2 regions of the Tenacibaculum sp. genome follow, and region 1 is predicted to be linked to the other one. Evidence: riboswitches for the same ligand, from Rfam matches in the RefSeq annotation. Region 1 holds a riboswitch; the other holds the start of a gene.
The links. Region 1 has a riboswitch for cobalamin ahead of metE (5-methyltetrahydropteroyltriglutamate--homocysteine S-methyltransferase). Riboswitches for the same ligand answer to the same signal wherever they lie in the genome.
Positions count from the first base shown of each region.

Region 1 (9,708 bases):
GTGAACAAATAATTATAAATTTATACTCTTCAGCAGGAGACGCAGCAATGGCACCTTCAGAAGCAATAATAAACGGACGGATGTATAATGAATTTCCAATTCCTTTCTTAATCCATGCATCATCTATTTCAAGCAGCTTTTTTAACCCTTCAAAAAATACATTTTCAGGAACTGGAGGCATTGCTAAACGAGCGCCAGATGTATTAATTCTATGAAAATTCTCATCTAGACGAAATAAAAACACCTCATCATTATCATCCTTGTAAGCTTTCATTCCCTCAAAAACAGCTTGCCCGTAATGAAAAACTCTGGCCGAAGGCTCAAACAATAAAGGTCCATAAGGCATAATTTTAGGTGTTTTCCATTCTCCGTTGGCAAAGTCACAAACTAACATGTGGTCAGTAAAAGTGCGACCAAAAGTTAAATTATTAAAATCTACGGTGTCTATTTTTGACTCTTGTATAAGCTCAATATCAATATTCATTGTGTTGTTGTTTTTAGAAGTGCTACGAAGATACAAAATCTAGTGGTATATTTTGAGTCTAGCTCCTTGCTTAGGGAAATATAAGTATATTTGTTGAATGTTAATTTTAAATTTTTGAAAATGAAAAGACTATTGGTTTTTGCTACGGTTTTAAGTATAGGGTTTGTAGCTTGTAAAGTTGAAAAGAAAGATGAGACATCTACTATAAGCACTACTAAAGAACAAAAAATAGCGTATGCATCGTTTGGAAATGAGATTACAGATATCGATGCTATTTCTGCTGAAGAAATGCGAGCTAAATTCAAAAGTTTAAAAAAGGGAGATACCTTGAATATAAAATTTGCTTCAACAATAAATGAAGTATGTAAGAAAAAAGGATGTTGGATGAAGTTAGATTTAGGAAAAGAAGAAGAATCAATGGTACGTTTTAAAGATTACGGTTTCTTCATGCCTTTAAATGCAGATCATAAAGAAGTGGTAGTAAATGGTAAAGCTTTTGTTACTGAGATTTCTGTAGATGAATTACAACATTATGCTAAGGATGCAGGAAAATCTGAAGAAGAAATAGCAAACATTACAGAACCAAAATACACCTATGCTTTTGAAGCAGATGGAGTATTAATGAAGAAATAATGAAACAATTAATTGTTGTTTTATTGATGTCTTTGGTGTTTTTTTCTTGTAAAGAGGAAAAAAAAGAACCAAAAGAGGAACTTATTATGTATCAATCTTCCGAAATGGCAGCTTTAATGAATGCTATGTACGAAGGAAATATGACCATTAAGAATAAGATTTTAGAAGGAGCATCTATAGGTGATTTTCCAGAAACTTATCTGAATATTCATACTGCTGTTTTAACGGATCCAGCAGATAGGAATGTAAGTTTTGAAGCTTTTTCAAAACAGTATATTCAAAATTTACAGCGAGTATATTCGGGATCAAAAGATTCTTTAAAACAAAATTTTAACCAAGCAGTAAACAGTTGCATTGCTTGTCATAAAACAACTTGCACAGGGCCAATACCAAGAATTAAAAAGTTACTGATTAAATAGTTTAGTTATCAAACGAGAAATTATCATAACGTCCGATGGTTCCACCACCATTCATTTACCCGAATGGAATGAACAATATCATTCTAAACACGGAGCAATACAAGAAGCCTATCATGTATTTATTAGAAATGGACTAAAATATGTAGATACCAAAAGTGTTTCTATTTTAGAAATAGGTTTTGGTACAGGACTCAATTGTTTTATTACGCTTTTAGAAGCAGATATAAATATTGATTACGTTGGTGTTGAAGCTTATCCAGTAGCCAAGGAAGAAGTAGTAAAATTGAATTATGTTACGGAGTTAGAGGCAGGTGATAAACAAGACCTTTTTGATAAAATTCACGAAGTTTCTTGGGAAGAAAAGCACAAGATTACTCCTAATTTTTCATTGACTAAACGCAAGCAATTTTTTGCCGAAATTACCGATGAGAATTACTTCGATTTAATTTATTTTGATGCTTTTGGAGCAAGAGTACAACCCGATTTATGGACGGAAGATATTTTTAAAATTATGTTTGCTGCGTTAAAACCAGAAGGGGTTTTAGTAACCTATTCAGCAAAGGGAAGTGTACGACGAGCAATGCAAGCAGTAGGTTTTGAGGTGGAACGTTTACCTGGGCCTCCAGGGAAAAGAGAAATGTTACGAGCTACGAAAGTAGGCGAGTAATATTCAGCGTAGCTAAATGTTACGAGAACAAAAGTTAGGAAATAATATTTTACGTAATTAATATAGAAATTAGAAAACAAACAAATGGAGTTTAAAAGACGTTTCGGTAATCGAAAAAAAGGAAATCCTAAAAGAGGGGTATTCTTAGTGATTTTATTAATTGTTGTATTGTATTTATTTTTCAATGCAGAAAAAATTCTTGGGAGATTTTTATAAATGAAACCATTTCAATTTAAAGAGTTTGCGGTACATCAAGATAAAACTGCAATGAAAGTTGGTACCGATGCAGTATTGTTAGGTGCATGGTGTAATTTAGGAGATTATCCAGATACAATGCTAGATGTTGGTTCTGGTACAGGTGTTATTTCATTAATGTTAGCACAACGAAGTGATGCCATGACGATTGATGCAGTAGAGGTGGATGGAGATGCTTATGAACAAACTGTAGAGAATTTTGAGCAATCAGATTGGGGGGATAGACTCTTTTGTTACAATGCTTCTTTTGTGGAATTTGCAGCAGAAATGTCTGAGGAAGAAGAAGAGTATGATATAATTGTATCCAACCCACCATTTTATACCGATAATTACGAAACAGAAGATGTTGCGAGAAATAAAGCACGATTTACGAGTTCATTGTCTTTTAAAGAGTTGTTAAAAGGAGTGGGTGAAATTTTATCTGAAAATGGAAGATTTTCAACCATTATCCCATTTAAAGAAGAAGAAAGTTTTATCGAACTAGCTAAGAAGTATAATTTATACTTAAACAGAGTTTGCCGAGTAAAAGGAACTCCTACTACTGAAACCAAGCGTAGTTTATTAGAGCTGTCGTTTACTGAAAGTTCTATACAAGAAGAAGAATTAATTATAGAAACACAAAGGCACCAGTATACTGATGCCTATATTAATTTGACGAAAGATTTTTATTTAAAGATGTAACCTGTTATGAGGTTATATTATCAAAATTTCTGTTTAGTTTTAAGATATTCTTGTTGTGAGTAATGTAGCTCTTCAGCGCTATTTTTTATTACTGCAATAGGATTTTTGTTTTCATCAATTGCTACAAAGGTAAACTCCCCTTCAATGGCTTTTTCTCTGTGATGCGAATACATGTGTTCAGTGAAAATTTTAACAGTAACTTGTAAACTTTTATTACCTATATAACTCACTCGTCCAATTAATTCAATAATAGTTCCAGCTGGAATGGGTTTTTTAAAATCAATTTTATCACTACTTACAGTAACTACTTTTTGTCTGCAAAATCGTGTTGCAGTAATAAAAGCAACTTCATCCATTAATTGCATGGCAGTTCCTCCGAACAGTGTATCATAATGATTGGTTGTATTTGGAAATACGGCTTTGAAAATTCGTGTTTCAGATTGAGTTATTTTTTCTTCTGTGGTCATTTTTTATTTCTTTAGTATGATTAGTGCCTGAACATGATAGTATTCAGGCACTTTTTAAACCATTATTAGTTTACAGTTTCTAAGGTGTTAGTACTGTAGCTTAATGAAGCTTCTTTTGCAGCGGAAACCATAGCGAGTAATGCTTTTTCTGTTTCGTCCCAATGTCTGGTTTTCAAACCGCAATCCGGATTTACCCAAAGTTGAGAAGCTGGAATAACTTTTTGTGCTTTTTGTAGTAACTCAACCATTTCTTCTTTTGAAGGAACTCTTGGTGAATGGATATCGTAAACTCCAGGACCAATTTCGTTCGGGTATTTGAAATCGGCAAAGGCATTCAATAGCTCCATTTGAGAGCGTGAACATTCAATAGTAATCACATCGGCATCCATATCAGCAATGTTTTGAATAATGTCATTAAACTCTGAATAACACATATGTGTATGTATTTGAGTAGCGTCATCTACACCACATGATGAAATTTTAAAAGCTTCTACAGCCCATTTTAGATAATCATTCCAACCTGATTTTCGAAGAGGAAGTCCTTCTCTTATAGCAGGTTCGTCAATTTGAATAACTCGAATACCAGCATTTTCTAGATCTTTAACTTCATCACGTATAGCCAGTGCAATTTGTTTACAAGTAATGCTACGAGGTTGATCGTCACGCACAAAAGACCATTGTAAAATGGTAACAGGGCCTGTAAGCATTCCTTTAACCCATTTGTCAGTTAAAGATTGCGCGTATTGCGACCAGTAAACAGTCATTGGATGAGGTCGGTAAACATCGCCATAAATGATAGGAGGTTTTACACAACGACTACCATAACTTTGAACCCAACCTTTTTTAGTGAAAGTAACCCCAGCAAGTTGCTCACCAAAATACTCTACCATGTCGTTTCGTTCATATTCACCATGAACTAATACGTCAAGACCTATTTTTTCTTGCCATTGAATGGTCTTTTGAGTTTCCTTTTTAAGTAAGTATTTATATTCTTTACTACTTAAATTTCCTTTTTTATACTGAACCCTCCAGCTTCTTACTTCTTTGGTTTGAGGGAAGGAGCCAATGGTAGTGGTAGGGAATAGTGGTAAATTCAATACTTTATTTTGTGCTTCTTGACGAACTGAAAAGTCATTTTTTCTTTGAGAATCTAATTTAGTAACGGCATCAACACGCAGTTTTACATCGTTATGATGAATTAATGTTGAAGATTTTCTGTTTTCAATAGCTTTTTTGTTTTCTTCAAAAGCATTTAAAACACTTTTATCACTAGTGCTTTTAGATAACTTTTTTAATAAGCTTACTTCGGTAAGTTTTTGTTTAGCGAAGGCAAGCCATTGTTTAATTTGGCCGTCTAAAGATGTCTCTAAGTCTAAATCACATGGGGAATGTAATAAGGAACAAGAAGGAGCTATAAAAACTCTGTCAGAGCCCAATTTATCAGTAGCTTTTTGAATAAGTTGCAAGGACTTTTCAAAATCATTCTTCCAAATATTTCTACCATCTACAATACCTAATGATAAAATTTTGTTTTCAGTAAATGTGTTCAATACATCATCTAATTGTTCTTCGCAGCGAACTAAGTCGATATGTAGTGCATCTATAGGGAGAATATTGGCCAACGAAAGGTTATCTTTTAGTCCTTCAAAATAGGTAGTCACTATAAATTGTAGTTTAGGGAACTTTTTTCTAATCTCATTATAGATAAATTGATAGGTTTCTTTAGTTTTTTCACTCAAGTCTAATGCTAAGAAAGGTTCGTCAAACTGAATCCACTCAGCGCCATGTGTTTGAAGCTCTTGTAGAATTTCAAGATACACAGGAAGTAGTTTTGAGGCCAAATCTAATTTGTCAAAACCTTCTTCTTTTTCTTTTCCTAAAAGAAGGTAGCTAACCAAACCAATAATTACAGGTTTGGCATTAATTCCCGCTTGTTTTGCCCCGACAAACTCATTAACAATTTTGTTGGAAAACAGTTTAAACTCTTGATCTCTATAAAATTCAGGAACGATATAATGGTAATTGGTGTCAAACCATTTGGTCATTTCCATAGCAGTAATATCAAGGTTATCTTTTTGATATCCTCTTGCCATAGCAAAGTAAAGATCCAGTTCAGAGTTTGAAGTTTTTAAAGCTACTTCATTGTAACGTTTAGGAACTGCACCAACAGTAAGTGTCATATCTAACACCTGATCGTAATAAGAAAAATCATTACAAGGAATGAGGTCTATGCCTGCTTTTTGCTGTGTTTCCCAGTTTTGTTGACAGATGTTTCTTCCTGTTTCAAGAAGTTCCTGTAAACTAGTTTTGCCCGACCAATATTGCTCGCAGGCTTTTTTGAGTTCTCTGTTGCTACCAATACGCGGATAGCCAAGAATGTGCGTTTGCATTTTCTTTTAAACTTTTATAATTAAACAATAATTTAAAAGCTCTTTTAGATGCTTCGCAATGCTAAAAACGATAAGATGTTTGAGGAAAAATAATGGTATACCAAAACAAGCACGGCATTCTATAAAAGAAAGTGTGCGTTAAAATATAACATCGGTATGACCCAAAAGCTTCAAATCGCGAAAGCATTGTCAATATCCGAATAGGCAGGTCTCCTGACTTATAACAGCTTTTATCATCCTTCCCGCTTTTGGCAGTGGATATGCTAGGATAAAAACTTTTGGTGTGTTACTTACAGTTGCGCGACAGTTCGTGATTTGCACACGATTCCCTATTAATCTACAGCTAAGTAAAACCTTTTCGGTTGATGAAGTATGTAAAGAACTTATCGGGGTAAATGTAGGTATTATTTTTTGAGAAAAGAGCATAAAAAAAGCATCAATTAATTGATGCTTATGTTTGAAAAAGAGCAATGATAGTGAATGTTTACTGTTCCCATTTTTTAAGTTGATCTAGGTATAAGTAACTTTCAATAAATTTTCTGTGTTCTGTATTTGTCATAATTTCAAGAAGCTCCAATGCTGAAATATAACTAGCTAAATTTCCGTTTGAAGATAAAAACTTACCGTCCTTAACAAAAGTCACCAAGCTGTCGTTTTGCACTTTTAAATTTGGATAGTCTTTTTGTAGTTGTTCACCACCACCAATCCATGTTACAATTTTATGACCATCTGCTATACCTGATTTACCAATTAAATTTGCCCCAGCACAATTACTAACAGTGTATTGGGTTTCTTGATTTTTTGTTTTTATAAAATTTACCACTTTATTATTATGTACTTGAGCATACATATCGTAAGCGCTTGGTACAAATAAAGCTGTTAGCTTAGGACAGTTGTCAAAAGTATAATCAGGAACAAAATGCATTCCTTCTTCGGTAGTAATGGGTTTAGGAGTCTCAGCTATTGCTACTACATTAAAAAGTTGTTTACCATCTTTGTCTACTTTACCAAAAACATCTGACGTTGCTATAACTTCTCCTTGTAAAACTCCGTTAAACATTAAAAGTCCAATTGTTGGTAGATCGGGATTAAAAGGTTTTAGGTGTTTAGTTAGGGTGTCAGTTGGAGATATAACTTGTTCAACTTCTTCAGTTTTGTTATCTGTTTTCGATTTTTCTGAATTACAACTAACAGTAATAATTGTAAAAATTAGTAGTGTTACAATGCTTAAATTTTTCATGCGTATTTTATTTAGTATCTCTTTGAGTAGGTTTAATAATCATTCTAAAATATTGGTCTTTGTATATGTAGTAGCCTAACCAGTTGTATAGAGTTCTTACTTTGTTTTTAAAGTTTACAAGTCCCATGATATGTACAAAAATCCAAATTAACCATGCAACAAAACCTTTTAAGGATTGTTTTTGACCAGGAAAGTCAAGTACAGCCTTATTTCGTCCAATAATAGCTAAAGAGCCTTTGTCGTTGTACTGAAAAGTCTTCCAGTTATCGTTTTTCCTATTAAGATTTTTAGCTAAGTTCTTTGCCTGTTGTAATGCTGGTTGGGCTAATTGCGGGTGCCCATTAGGATAGTTCTCATCGCCTAAAACTAAGGCGCAGTCTCCTAAAGCATAAATGTTATCATATGAATGTACTATATTAAATGAATTTGTTTTTAATCTTCTACCGGGACCAAAGCTTTCTGTTGAAAAACCATCAAATGTTTTTGCACATACACCAGCTGCCCAAATAAGGTTTTTGGTTTCTATTTTTTCTCCGTTTGATAAGTACACAGTTTCACCATCAAAGTCATTAACCATAGTATTCATCGTTAATCTAACTCCGAGCTCACTTAACTTTTTAGAAGTGTATTTTTGTGCTTTTTTAGACATAGGAGCTAACACAGAGCTTTGACCATCGATAAGGTGAATTTCTCCAAAGTCGTTTTCATCTAACTCAGGATAATCTTTTATGATAATTGACGTTTTAATTTCAGATAAAATTCCTGAAAGCTCAACTCCAGTAGGACCTGCGCCAGCGATTACAAAAGTTAAACATTTTTTTCTTTCCTCTGGATTGTGAATTCTAGTAGCTCGGTCAAATCTAGTTAAGATAACATTTCTAAGAGATAAGGCATCACTAATCGTTTTCATAGGTAAACTGTACTTTTCAATGTTTTTGTTTCCAAAAAAGTTAGTTTCTGTTCCAGTAGCCATTACTAAGATGTCGTATTCTATTTCTCCATTACTTACCACTATTTTGTTTTCTTCGGGAACAACTTTTTCAAGAGTACCGAGTCGAAAACGAGCGTTTTTAAACTTTCTTAATATTTTTCTGAATGGATAACTAATTGCAGATGGTTCCATAAAACCTGTAGATACTTGATAGATTAAAGGAGGAAAGAAGTTGTAGTTATTACTATCTACTAAAATAATCTGATAATTTTCTGAATTTCCTAATCCTTTTATAAGTTCTAATCCAGCAAACCCGCCGCCAACAACGACAAGTTTTTTCATATTTTTCATAATGCTATTATGCCCTTAAATTAATATAAGTACAAAGGTAGTTAAGAAGATTTCAGTAAAAAATAAACTAGCTTAAGAAATGTTATTTTCTTTTAATTTCACTTAAATATTCAGGAGTTAAGCCTAAAAAGCTAGCTAATAAATATTGAGGTACTCGTTGCACAAACTCAGGAAAGTCTTCTCTAAACCTAAAAAACAGTTCTTCCTTAGAGTAGCTGTTTATGTATTTTAAACGCATTAAAGCAGCTCCGTAAGCTGTTTCGTATATGTTTCTGAAATATTTTTCTAGTAATGGGAATTTGCTTAATAATTCATTGTATTTCGAAAAGGAGATTGATAAAACTATAGAGTTTTCAACTGCCTCTATCGTAAAGTTAGCGTGTTTTTGGTGTTGAAACGCTAAAAAGTCTGTCAACCACCAATTCTCCAAAGCAAACTGTGTAGTTTTTTTATAGCCTAAATCATCAATAAAATATAATTGTAAACAACCTTTGGCAACAAAAAATAGTTTATCACATCGTTGGTTAGTAAATAATAAAGTTTCTTTTTTCTTGTAAGGTTGATGATCGAAAAATGTTGCTATTTCTGATAACTCTTCTTCAGAAAAAGAAGTGTATCCTTTAATATGCTCTGTTAAAATACGTTCGACCATTTGTTAGTGTAGTATTGAAATGTAAAAATACGAACTTTATAAATGAGTTCTTTTTAGCTAAAAAAAAGGCACCCTTGTTTAGATGCCTTTTTATTCGTTATTTGAAATTTTTACCCCTTTACACTCTCAGGGTTATAACCTAAATAAGGAACTTCTTTTTCAATAAAGTTAATTCCGTAGTCTTCTAATTCTTTTAAAATTGGTTCGTACACTTCTTTGTTGATTGGTAATTGTACGCCAGGAGTTGTAATATCACCATTTAAAATACGTACCGTAGCCATGGCTACAGGTAAACCAACCGTTTTTGCCATGGCAGTGTAGGTTTGATCATCACCTTTAATTACCATGCTGCTTTCAATTTGATACTTGTCTTCTTTGTATTGGTATCCAAAAATATGATGCATTACAATCATATCTTTATCTTCAGCTTCAAGAGTCCAAGAATCCATCAATATTTTTTGTAAAATTTCAGCAGGAGTAGCGTTTTTCAATCCTACTTTTTTATTCGGATTGAAGATGTCTAACTCTACAAATTTAT
Region 1 is NZ_JBLWTZ010000002.1:220,572-230,279, reverse strand. Features, by position in the region: gene ACN0WY_RS02380 (branched-chain amino acid aminotransferase) at 1-484, opposite strand, end outside; gene ACN0WY_RS02375 (DUF4920 domain-containing protein) at 605-1,117, shown strand; gene ACN0WY_RS02370 (hypothetical protein) at 1,117-1,536, shown strand; gene mnmD (tRNA (5-methylaminomethyl-2-thiouridine)(34)-methyltransferase MnmD) at 1,544-2,203, shown strand; gene ACN0WY_RS02360 (tRNA1(Val) (adenine(37)-N6)-methyltransferase) at 2,420-3,139, shown strand; partial or broken gene ACN0WY_RS02355 (acyl-CoA thioesterase) at 3,226-3,606, opposite strand; gene metE (5-methyltetrahydropteroyltriglutamate--homocysteine S-methyltransferase) at 3,672-5,996, opposite strand; cobalamin riboswitch at 6,182-6,369, opposite strand; gene ACN0WY_RS02345 (DJ-1/PfpI family protein) at 6,481-7,236, opposite strand; gene ACN0WY_RS02340 (NAD(P)/FAD-dependent oxidoreductase) at 7,244-8,518, opposite strand; gene ACN0WY_RS02335 (Crp/Fnr family transcriptional regulator) at 8,601-9,170, opposite strand; gene ACN0WY_RS02330 (saccharopine dehydrogenase family protein) at 9,281-9,708, opposite strand, start outside.

Region 2 (9,708 bases), on a different contig from region 1:
TGGTTAAATCGTTTTTTGCTTGGTTATACGACAATTGAGAGGCTTCAAATTCTTGACTAGAAATGACTCCATTATCAAAAAGTTTCTTGTTTCTATCGTATTGAGTTTTTGCATTGTTTAATTGAATTTGCACTGAGTTTATTCTTCCTCTAGCACTTTGTAATGATTGTTCGTTTGGCACAACTCTTACCGTTGCTAATAAATCTCCTGCTTTTACAATAGCTCCCTCTTCAACAACAATTTTGTCTATAATTCCTGCAATTTGAGGTTTGATTTCAACTTCTTCTAAGGGAACCACTTTTCCGGTAGCTACCGCTTTTTTTACGATTGTGGTTTTAAATGGTTTTTCTGTTTCATAGGTTACCACACTTTTTTGATTTTTCTTCCCTAACCAAATTAGGATGACTACAAATAATAGTGCTACTATTCCTAAGATAATTTTTGCTCTTTTGCTCATGATTAATTGATTGTTTCTTTTTTTATTCTTCTCTTAATGCTTCGATTGGTTTTACTACTGTTGCCATATATGCTGGTATTAATCCTATTAAGGTTCCTAAAACTACTAAGATTAAAAAAGCCAACATTACTATGGGTATATTTACGGTTGGATTTACGAGTGTTGGATCGTCTCCACTTCCTACTAAACGGTCTAGTAAGAATAAAACAAATCCTCCAAAAATAATTCCTAACATGCCTGCTACGGTGGTTAAGAATACAGATTCTAATACTATTTGTCTTCTTATACTTTTGGGAGTTGCTCCTAAAGCTCTTCTGATTCCAATTTCTTTCGTACGCTCTTTTACGGTTATTAATAAGATATTACCGATGGCAAAAACCCCTGCTATTAAGGTTGCAATTCCTACAAACCAAGTTAGAAACTGCATTCCTGTTAAAAAGCCCATTAACTTATCTATTTGGTCTCCTAAGTTTACACTACCGAAAGCTCTTTTATCGTCTGGATGTACTTTGTGTAAGTTTTTTAAGGTTAACAGAATGTCTTTTTCCATCTGCTTAATATCTACTCCTTCATTGGCTGTAATCATCATCCAATCTACTTTATTGGATGTGTTGTATACTTTTTGAAAGGTAGTAAATGGAATATACGCTGTGTCTCCATCAATGTTGATTGTATTAGAAACCTTATATACTCCTACAACCTTATAGTTTACGTTGCTAATCTTCACATACTGTCCAATAGGTATTTCCTTTTTATCGAACAGTTGTTTGTACATATCTTCAGAAATAACACAAACTTTTGAATTGTTCTTTATGTCGTTTTGATTGAGAAATCTTCCGTAGATTAAATCTTTCTTTTGTACACGATCTAGCACTGGATAATCACCACTTACCTGAAAATCACCTGATTTAAAATCTTTAACAACAGTACCGTTAGTTTGATTTCTAGGTGCTAATAGCTTTATTTCATTGGCGTATTCTTTTTCAAGTACCTCAATGTCTTTAAAGGTTAAATTAAATCTTCTTCCTTTTTGAAACCCTTTAAAAGGCATGTCAGTTCTCTGCGTCCACATAAAAACACTATTGGTTGCAAAGTCTCCAAAAATTCTTTTAAAATTGTTTTCCATACCACGCGCAGCCCCTAACAAGACAACTAATATGAAAATTCCCCATAGCACACCTACAATGGTGATACCCGTTCTTAATTTGTTTTTACGAATACTTCCGTAAATTTCTTGCCAAGTGTCTGAATCAAATAAAAACTTCATAATTAGTCTGCTCTTAGTGCTACAATTGGTTTAATTTGTGCTGCCTTTTTTGCTGGTAAATACCCTGCAATTAATCCTGATAAGATTAAAATAATGGTAGCTCCTATTACAATTCCCGGACTTACACTTGGATCTTTGATAAAGTATTTTTCTAAACTATCTCCAATAGCACTTAAAATATAGGTTCCTAAACTCAGTCCTAAATACCCCGCGATAGTGGTTATTAAAATAGACTCTTGAATTACCATACCAATAATTGAAGATGGTTTTGCTCCTAATGCTTTACGGATTCCGAACTCTTTGGTACGCTCTTTAATCACAAAAATCATAATATTACTAATACCAATAATTCCTGCAATTAAGGTACCTGAACCTACAAAAATGACAATAAAGTACAATGCAAACATAAATTGGTTGATTCCTTTATTTGCTTCTGCCATATTTCTTACAGATAACGCACTTTGATCATCAGGATGAATATCTAGCTTATTACGTAAATCTCTTTCTAGTCGATTCCCAAATGTAATCGCTTGATCAAGGTTTAGTTTAGGGTCATATCCTATATTAATTTGACTGATGTAATCGTTGTTTCCATATAATTTCTGCGCTGTTGTAACAGGCATATAGGTCAATCGTTCTTCATTATCTCCTCCTTTATCAGAAAATATTCCGACTACTTTATACGAAATCCCATCAACATTTACTCTTTTTCCTAACGCTGGCTTTTCTCCAAATAAATCTTGCTTTACAAGCCTACCAATTACAATTACTTTAGATTTATTTTTTAAGTCTAAATCGTTAATATACCTTCCTTCATCAATAATTGTTTTTTCTAAAAACTGATGATCTGGATGAACTGCTCTTAACTGGTAGTTATTTTGATTGTTTTTATAGGCAATATTTACGCTCTTATATATTCTTGCTGTTAAATGTTGAATTTTGTTATCGTAGGTATCTTTTACGTAGTCAAAATCTTTATTTTTAAGTTGAATTCTTCTTCCTGTTTGTAATCCTTTATAAGGTTTGGATGTTTTCCATACTCTTACAAACATAGCATTGGTTGCATCGTCTACAAAAGCTGTTTTAAACTGATTTTGCAATCCTGACACAATTCCGAATAATAAGGTAAATAGTAAAATTGCAAAGGCTACGGTGAATCCTGATAAAACTGAACGCAGCTTATTTTTACCAATACTTTGAAATATTTCTCTCCAGCGATCTAAATCAAACATAATTAAATTGCTTTTGCTTTATTTGTTGCCGCTTCTGTTAACTCATCACTAATGATAACTCCATCTTTTAAACGAACAACTCTATTGGTTTGAGCAGCTACTTCTTCTTCGTGTGTAATTACAAAAACAGTCATCCCTTCATCGTTAATTTCTTTTAGTAAATCCATTACCGAATCGGTTGTAGTTGAATCTAATGCTCCTGTTGGTTCATCTGCTAACACTACTTTTGGTTTGGTGGCTAAAGCTCTTGCAATTGCTACTCGTTGCTTTTGACCTCCAGAAAGCTCGTTTGGCAAGTGATTAGCCCATTCTTTTAATCCTACTTTTTCAAGGTACTCTAAAGCTATTTCTAATCGTTCTTTCCTAGAAACTCCTTTGTAGTATAACGGTAATGCAACATTCTCTAAAGCGGTTTTGTAAGAAATTAAGTTAAATGACTGGAAAACGAATCCTAAAAACTTGTTACGCAATACCGCAGCTTTCTTTTCATTTAAGTTTTCTATTAACTGTCCATTTAAGTAATAGTTTCCTTCATCGTGTGTATCTAATAATCCTACAATATTTAATAAGGTAGATTTTCCAGACCCTGAAGATCCCATAATAGACACAAATTCCCCTTCTTTTATATGTAAATCCAACCCTTTTAAAACATGAAGTGAGTCTTTTCCTATAGGGTAAGATTTGTGAAGATTTTCTATTCGAATCATAGTGTTAGTTAATTTTTAAATAAAAATAAATACTGATCTTTCTAATCTACTGATAAATTATTGTTAAATCGTTATTTACTTTCTTACAAGACGCTTAATTTTGATTAATGTTACAAGTTAGCGCTTAATTTTTTACAAAAAATTAAATATGAACAATTTACCTAGTGATAAAAAAGTGATTTTGTTTGATGGTGTGTGTAATTTTTGCAACAATAGTGTGCTAAAAGTTATAAAATATGACGTGAAAAATCAGTTTGTTTTTACTTCTCTTCAGTCTGATATAGGAAAAGAAATTACACAATATTTAGGAATAGATACTTCAAAGGTTGATTCTATTATACTATATGAGCCAAATGTAGCTTATGATATTAAATCTACGGCTGCGTTAAAAATTATGAATGGTTTTGGTGGAATCTGGAAATTAACACAAGTTTTTTGGGTATTTCCAGAGGGGCTTAGAAATATTGTATACGATTATATTGCTAAAAATCGTTACAAATGGTTTGGTAAAAAAGAAGCGTGCATGGTTCCTTCTAAAGAAATACAAGAAAAGTTTTTATAAAAAATAAGCTCACCAAATTGGTGAGCTTATTCATAGCAATATTTCCCTGTTTATTTTGGGGGACGCTCTATAAATTAAAAGGATAAACGAACTCCCAACTTATAATTTCTTCCAAGAGTTGTATATCCTAAAGTTTCTTGATAATCTTCATTTAAAATGTTAGTTACTCCTAAAAATAACTTTACATTATCGTTCAACTTATGATTAGCTGAAAAATCTAACAACGAATATGACTCTAATGAAACATTCTCATAAGGGAATCCTCTAAAATCTGTATCATCTCTATCACTAACATATTGATAATTTAACGACAAATTAGTAGCTTTAATTTCATAATTTACTCCTGCGTTAATTTTATGTTTTGGAATTCTAATGGCTGTTTCTTCATTATTTGTGTAGGTATAATTAGTATTCAAACCTAAACTTTCTAATAATTTATAATTTACATTAAACTCAACCCCATTTACAACAGCATCACCAATATTGTCCATTGTATACGTTGTAGGATTGTATGCAATTATGTTTTCTATATCTCTATTAAAATAAACAGCATTAAGTACTAATGAGTTTAGCTTATACTCTACTCCTCCTTCATAAGTTACACTCTCTTGTGGTTCTAAATCAACATTCCCCCAAGAAGCATATAAATCTTGAACAGAAGGAGCTATAAAAGCTGTACTGTATGATGCTAAGAACTTAACATATCCATTTTCTTGTTTTATTCTATAAGATGGATTCACGTTATATACAAAATGGTTACCATATTTATTATGGTTATTCAATCTAACTCCTGCATTTACGTTCAATCCAAAATCTGATACATAAACAGCGTTCACATATGGATCTATCAATTTTGTTGTTGGTTCCTCTGAATACTCTGTCTTCGTTAACTCCGTTTCTCCATAAGGAATTGAATAGGTTTCAATTGTATTATGTTGAAAATTAACCCCAGCTAAAAAATATATTTTATCAAATTCATGCTTAAGAAATGCATCAGCTATGTAGTTTTCACCTTTGCTTATTCCTGGATATTGAGTGTTAACTCTATTAGAATCATACTTACTATAGGCCATGTTTATTTGTACACTTCCTTTTCCGTACTCATATTTAGGAGATAAGCTTACTCTATAGCTTTTATCTAACGAAACGTTATCAGCATCTGCGAAAGAACCTCCATCATAACTATTGGTAAATTCACTATAACTCCCTAGAGTATTGATAGAAAACTTATCATTAAACTTATAACCTAACTTCACATTTGTAGAAATACGTTGGAAAGGATCTGCTTTGAAAGTCTCTCCCCCTTCTGCTCTTGCTGCAGATGTTCCTTTTGTATCTAGAGAAGAAAAGCTTACTAAATAGTTAAAATCATTGATTTTCCCATTCACATTTGCTGAACTTTGAATGCTTGTGCCACTCTTCGTGTTTTGGTCATTATTTGTTCCACCAAACAACGATAACGCTACATTGGTTTTATTTGATTTTGCTTCTTTTAACTTAATATTTATTACAGCTGTTGCTGCTCCTGTTCCATATAAAGTACTGGCTGCTCCTTTAATAACCTCTATAGATTCAACATCATTTAAGTCTAATAATCTTAAATCAAAACTTCCAGAGCTACTTGATGGATTAGACACCTGAATTCCATCAATTAATACGACTACTTCTTTGGTACTTCCTCCTCTAACAAAAACTCCTAAAGTTTGTCCTGGTGAACTTGTGTTTCCGTTTATTTCAATTCCTGAAATACTATTAATTAAATCAACAACATTTTTACCACTGTTTCTTTCAATAGTTTCTGCTGTTATTTTATGAATAACTTTTCCAGAATTTTCCTTTTTTAATTTGAATTTAGAATCTGAAATTACAACTTCATCTAGTTGTATTGTTTTGTCTTGTTCTTGCGCATTGATATTAAACGCAAAAAATGATGTTAAAACACTTAAGTAAAGTACTTTTTTTTTCATTACTACTTAATCATTAAAGTTTAAAATCAGGAAAAATATAAGCGTAGAAAAACCACACCCAAACTTTTATCCCGAAAGTTCGAATTACATGTTGAATCTTGGCAGGTCTCCTGGCTTGCGTCTTGCAACATACCTTCCCATTTTAAAAACAGTGGTTTGAGTAATTGTTACAAGCTTAGTAGCTTACAGTTGCGGGAACAGCTTCGGTTTTGCACCGAATTCCCTTTTAATTCTCTTTAATAGGTGATTAAAGAAAAACCAAAAATCACGGCAAATGTATAGTATTCTTATAAATTAGCAACCATCAAATCATGATAATTTGCGAATTTTGTTTGTAAGTTTTCTGGAAGGGTATAATACGCTGGATGAATCATTTTTGCCAAACATTCAATTCCTTCTACTAAAGTTCCTGCAGAAGATTGTGTAAACATGGCAAAGTCGGCAATATACACTTGTTTGTTTTTTACCGCTCTTAAAGACGTCCATTCCTCTCTTTCTTCTAAAAATTTCATATCCTCAAGAGTTCTATCAATTCCGTATCCACAAGGAGCGATAATCAATACCTCTGGATTGTATTTTACGATTTTATCCCAAGAAATTACAATGCTATCTCCTGATGGATGCGATAACAAATCGATTCCACCTGCATACCCTATTTGATGAGGAATCCAGTGTCCGCAGTTGAACAACGGATCAATCCATTCTAACAACATTACACTTTTAGACTGGATTCTATGTTCACGTTGCACATCTACAATATCATAAATACGTTTTTTCAATCCACTTACATACGCTTCTCCTATTGCTTCCTGCTTCATAGCTTTTGCAATGGTTAATGCATTCTCAAAAACATCTTCTAACGAATTAGGAGTAATCGAAATTAATTCTGGAACCTTTGGTAGTTTATACGCCGATTTTGCCACAGATTCTGTATCTATCTGGCAAACATCACATACATCTTGTGTAAAAACAATGTCGGGTGCGATACGTTCCAAAACAGGTTCATCAACATAATACAACGTCTTTCCTTCTGCCTTGGTTTTAGAAAAAATAGCCGTTATTTCTTTACTCGTTAACACTTTTCCTTCCAACTTATATCGAACAGCTACTTCTTTTTCTTGTAAAGCTACTTCTGGACACTCAAAAGTAATTCCGTTTAAATAGTTCTGTAAGCCCATGTCATAAATCATCTGAGTTACTGCTGGCATAAAAGAAGATACTGTCATAATTCGTGGTTTTAGTTCAGCAAAAATAAACAGTTCTCTATTTTAATTTGTTTTTTATTAAAAATCTTTCCAATCTTTGTGTCAACAAAAAATGCGATTTCATGATATATTATATCTCAGGAGGTGAACGCTCAGGTAAAAGTAGCTATGCTCAAAAGTTAGCCGAATCTTTATCTGACACCCCTATTTACCTAGCCACTTCTCGTATTTGGGATGACAATTTTCAGCAACGAGTTGACAGACATGTTGCTGATAGAGATGAACGCTGGACCACTGTTGAAGAGGAAAAATGGTTAAGCAACGTGATTGCTGAAAAACAAACGGTGGTTATCGATTGTGTAACGCTGTGGCTAACAAATTTCTTTGTGGACACAAAATATGATATTGAAAAAGCATTAGAAATCGCCAAAGAAGAAATCAATAAACTGGTAGAAATTGACGCCAATATTATCATCATTTCTAATGAAATTGGTATGGGATTACATGCCAATTCCGAATCTAGTAGAAAATTTACACAACTACAAGGTTGGACGAACCAACACATAGCAAAGTTAGCTGATAAAGCCACTTTTATGGTATCTGGACTTCCTTTAACTTTAAAATAACACATGACAACAACAATAACTCCCCTATCAAAAGATTTACAGAACGAACTTCAAGAAGAAATCAACTTCAAAACCAAGCCAATTGGTGCTTTAGGGAGTTTAGAAAAAATCGCCATGCAAATTGGTTTAATTCAAAATACCACTACACCTGTACTCTCAAAACCTACTATTATGGTTTTTGCAGGAGATCATGGAATTGCTACCACAGGAAAAGTGAGTCCGTACCCACAAGAGGTTACGCAACAAATGGTGTTTAACTTTTTGCAAGGAGGTGCTGCTATTAATGTGTTTTGTAAACAGAATAACATTCATTTAAACATTATAGATGCTGGTGTAAATGCTGATTTTGAAGAGCATCCACAACTTACCAATGCCAAAATAGCAAAAGGGACACAAGATTATAGCACTACCAAAGCCATGACGCTAGAACAATGCCAAGAAGCTTTAGAAAAAGGAAGACAATTGGTAAGAAAGGTGTATAGCGAAGGTTGCAATGTTATTGGTTTTGGTGAAATGGGGATTAGCAACACATCATCTGCGGCTTTGTTAATGAGTTATTTTACCAATACACCTATTGAAAACTGTGTGGGTAGAGGTACTGGAGTGGATGACAAAGGACTACAAACAAAAGTCGACACATTATGTGAGGTTTATAAGTTACACGCCGATTCTATTTCAACACCTATAGAAGCCTTAACTGCTTTTGGCGGATTTGAAATTGTAATGATGTGTGGAGCCATGTTAGAAGCTGCTTCTTTAAAAATGACCTTACTAATTGATGGTTTTATTGTGACTGCTGCCCTATTAGCAGCTCATGCAATGGAATCTGATATTCTGGACTATTGTATTTTTTGTCATAATTCAGGGGAGCAAGGACATCAAAAAATGTTAGCCTTCTTAAATGCTGAACCGCTTTTAAATTTAGGCTTACGCTTAGGGGAAGGTACAGGTTGTGCTGTTGCATTTCCTATTATTCAATCGAGTGTAAACTTTTTAAACGAAATGGCGACTTTTAAAAGTGCCAATATTAGCGAAGCCTAGTTATGATAAAAAGACAAATCCATTATTTTTTAACTGCTGTATTATTTTTCACACGAATTCCGTGTCCTAAATGGGTAAATCACTCGCCTGAAATACTCAACAAAAGCAGTCGTTATTTTTCTTTAGTAGGAATTGTAGTTGGAAGCATTGCAGCACTAGCCTATTTTGCCTCTTCTTATATTTTTCCTACGGATATTGCGATTGTAATCAGTATGATTAGTTCCGTTTGGATTACAGGAGCTTTTCACGAAGATGGATTTGCCGATGTTTGCGATGGTTTTGGTGGCGGATGGACCAAAGAAAAGATTTTAACCATTATGAAAGATTCCAGACTCGGAACTTTCGGAGTGAGTGGTTTGGTCTTTATCCTAGCGATAAAGTTTTTAGCTTTATATCATTTACAAAGCCTATCCGTCAATCTAATTTTAGTTATTATTTCAGGACACAGTATTAGCCGATTTATCGCAACGGTTTTATTGTACACACATGACTATGTAAGAGATATTGACAGTTCTAAAATAAAGCCAACCACCCAACAAATGAGTAGTAAATCGCTACTCATATCAGCTATTTTCGGAATAGTTCCCTTATTTTTCTTTCAAAAACCAATGGTATTTTTAGTATTACTTCCCTTATTACTCACC
Region 2 is NZ_JBLWTZ010000016.1:50,527-60,234, forward strand. Features, by position in the region: gene ACN0WY_RS12685 (efflux RND transporter periplasmic adaptor subunit) at 1-457, opposite strand, end outside; gene ACN0WY_RS12690 (ABC transporter permease) at 480-1,724, opposite strand; gene ACN0WY_RS12695 (ABC transporter permease) at 1,727-2,956, opposite strand; gene ACN0WY_RS12700 (ABC transporter ATP-binding protein) at 2,959-3,663, opposite strand; gene ACN0WY_RS12705 (thiol-disulfide oxidoreductase DCC family protein) at 3,812-4,225, shown strand; gene ACN0WY_RS12710 (TonB-dependent receptor plug domain-containing protein) at 4,300-6,192, opposite strand; cobalamin riboswitch at 6,275-6,470, opposite strand; gene ACN0WY_RS12715 (ABC transporter substrate-binding protein) at 6,480-7,418, opposite strand; gene ACN0WY_RS12720 (bifunctional adenosylcobinamide kinase/adenosylcobinamide-phosphate guanylyltransferase) at 7,520-8,023, shown strand; gene cobT (nicotinate-nucleotide--dimethylbenzimidazole phosphoribosyltransferase) at 8,027-9,064, shown strand; gene ACN0WY_RS12730 (adenosylcobinamide-GDP ribazoletransferase) at 9,067-9,708, shown strand, end outside.
Region 2: linked by a shared signal. The riboswitch ahead of ACN0WY_RS12710 (TonB-dependent receptor plug domain-containing protein) and the one ahead of metE (5-methyltetrahydropteroyltriglutamate--homocysteine S-methyltransferase) in region 1 are both predicted to bind cobalamin.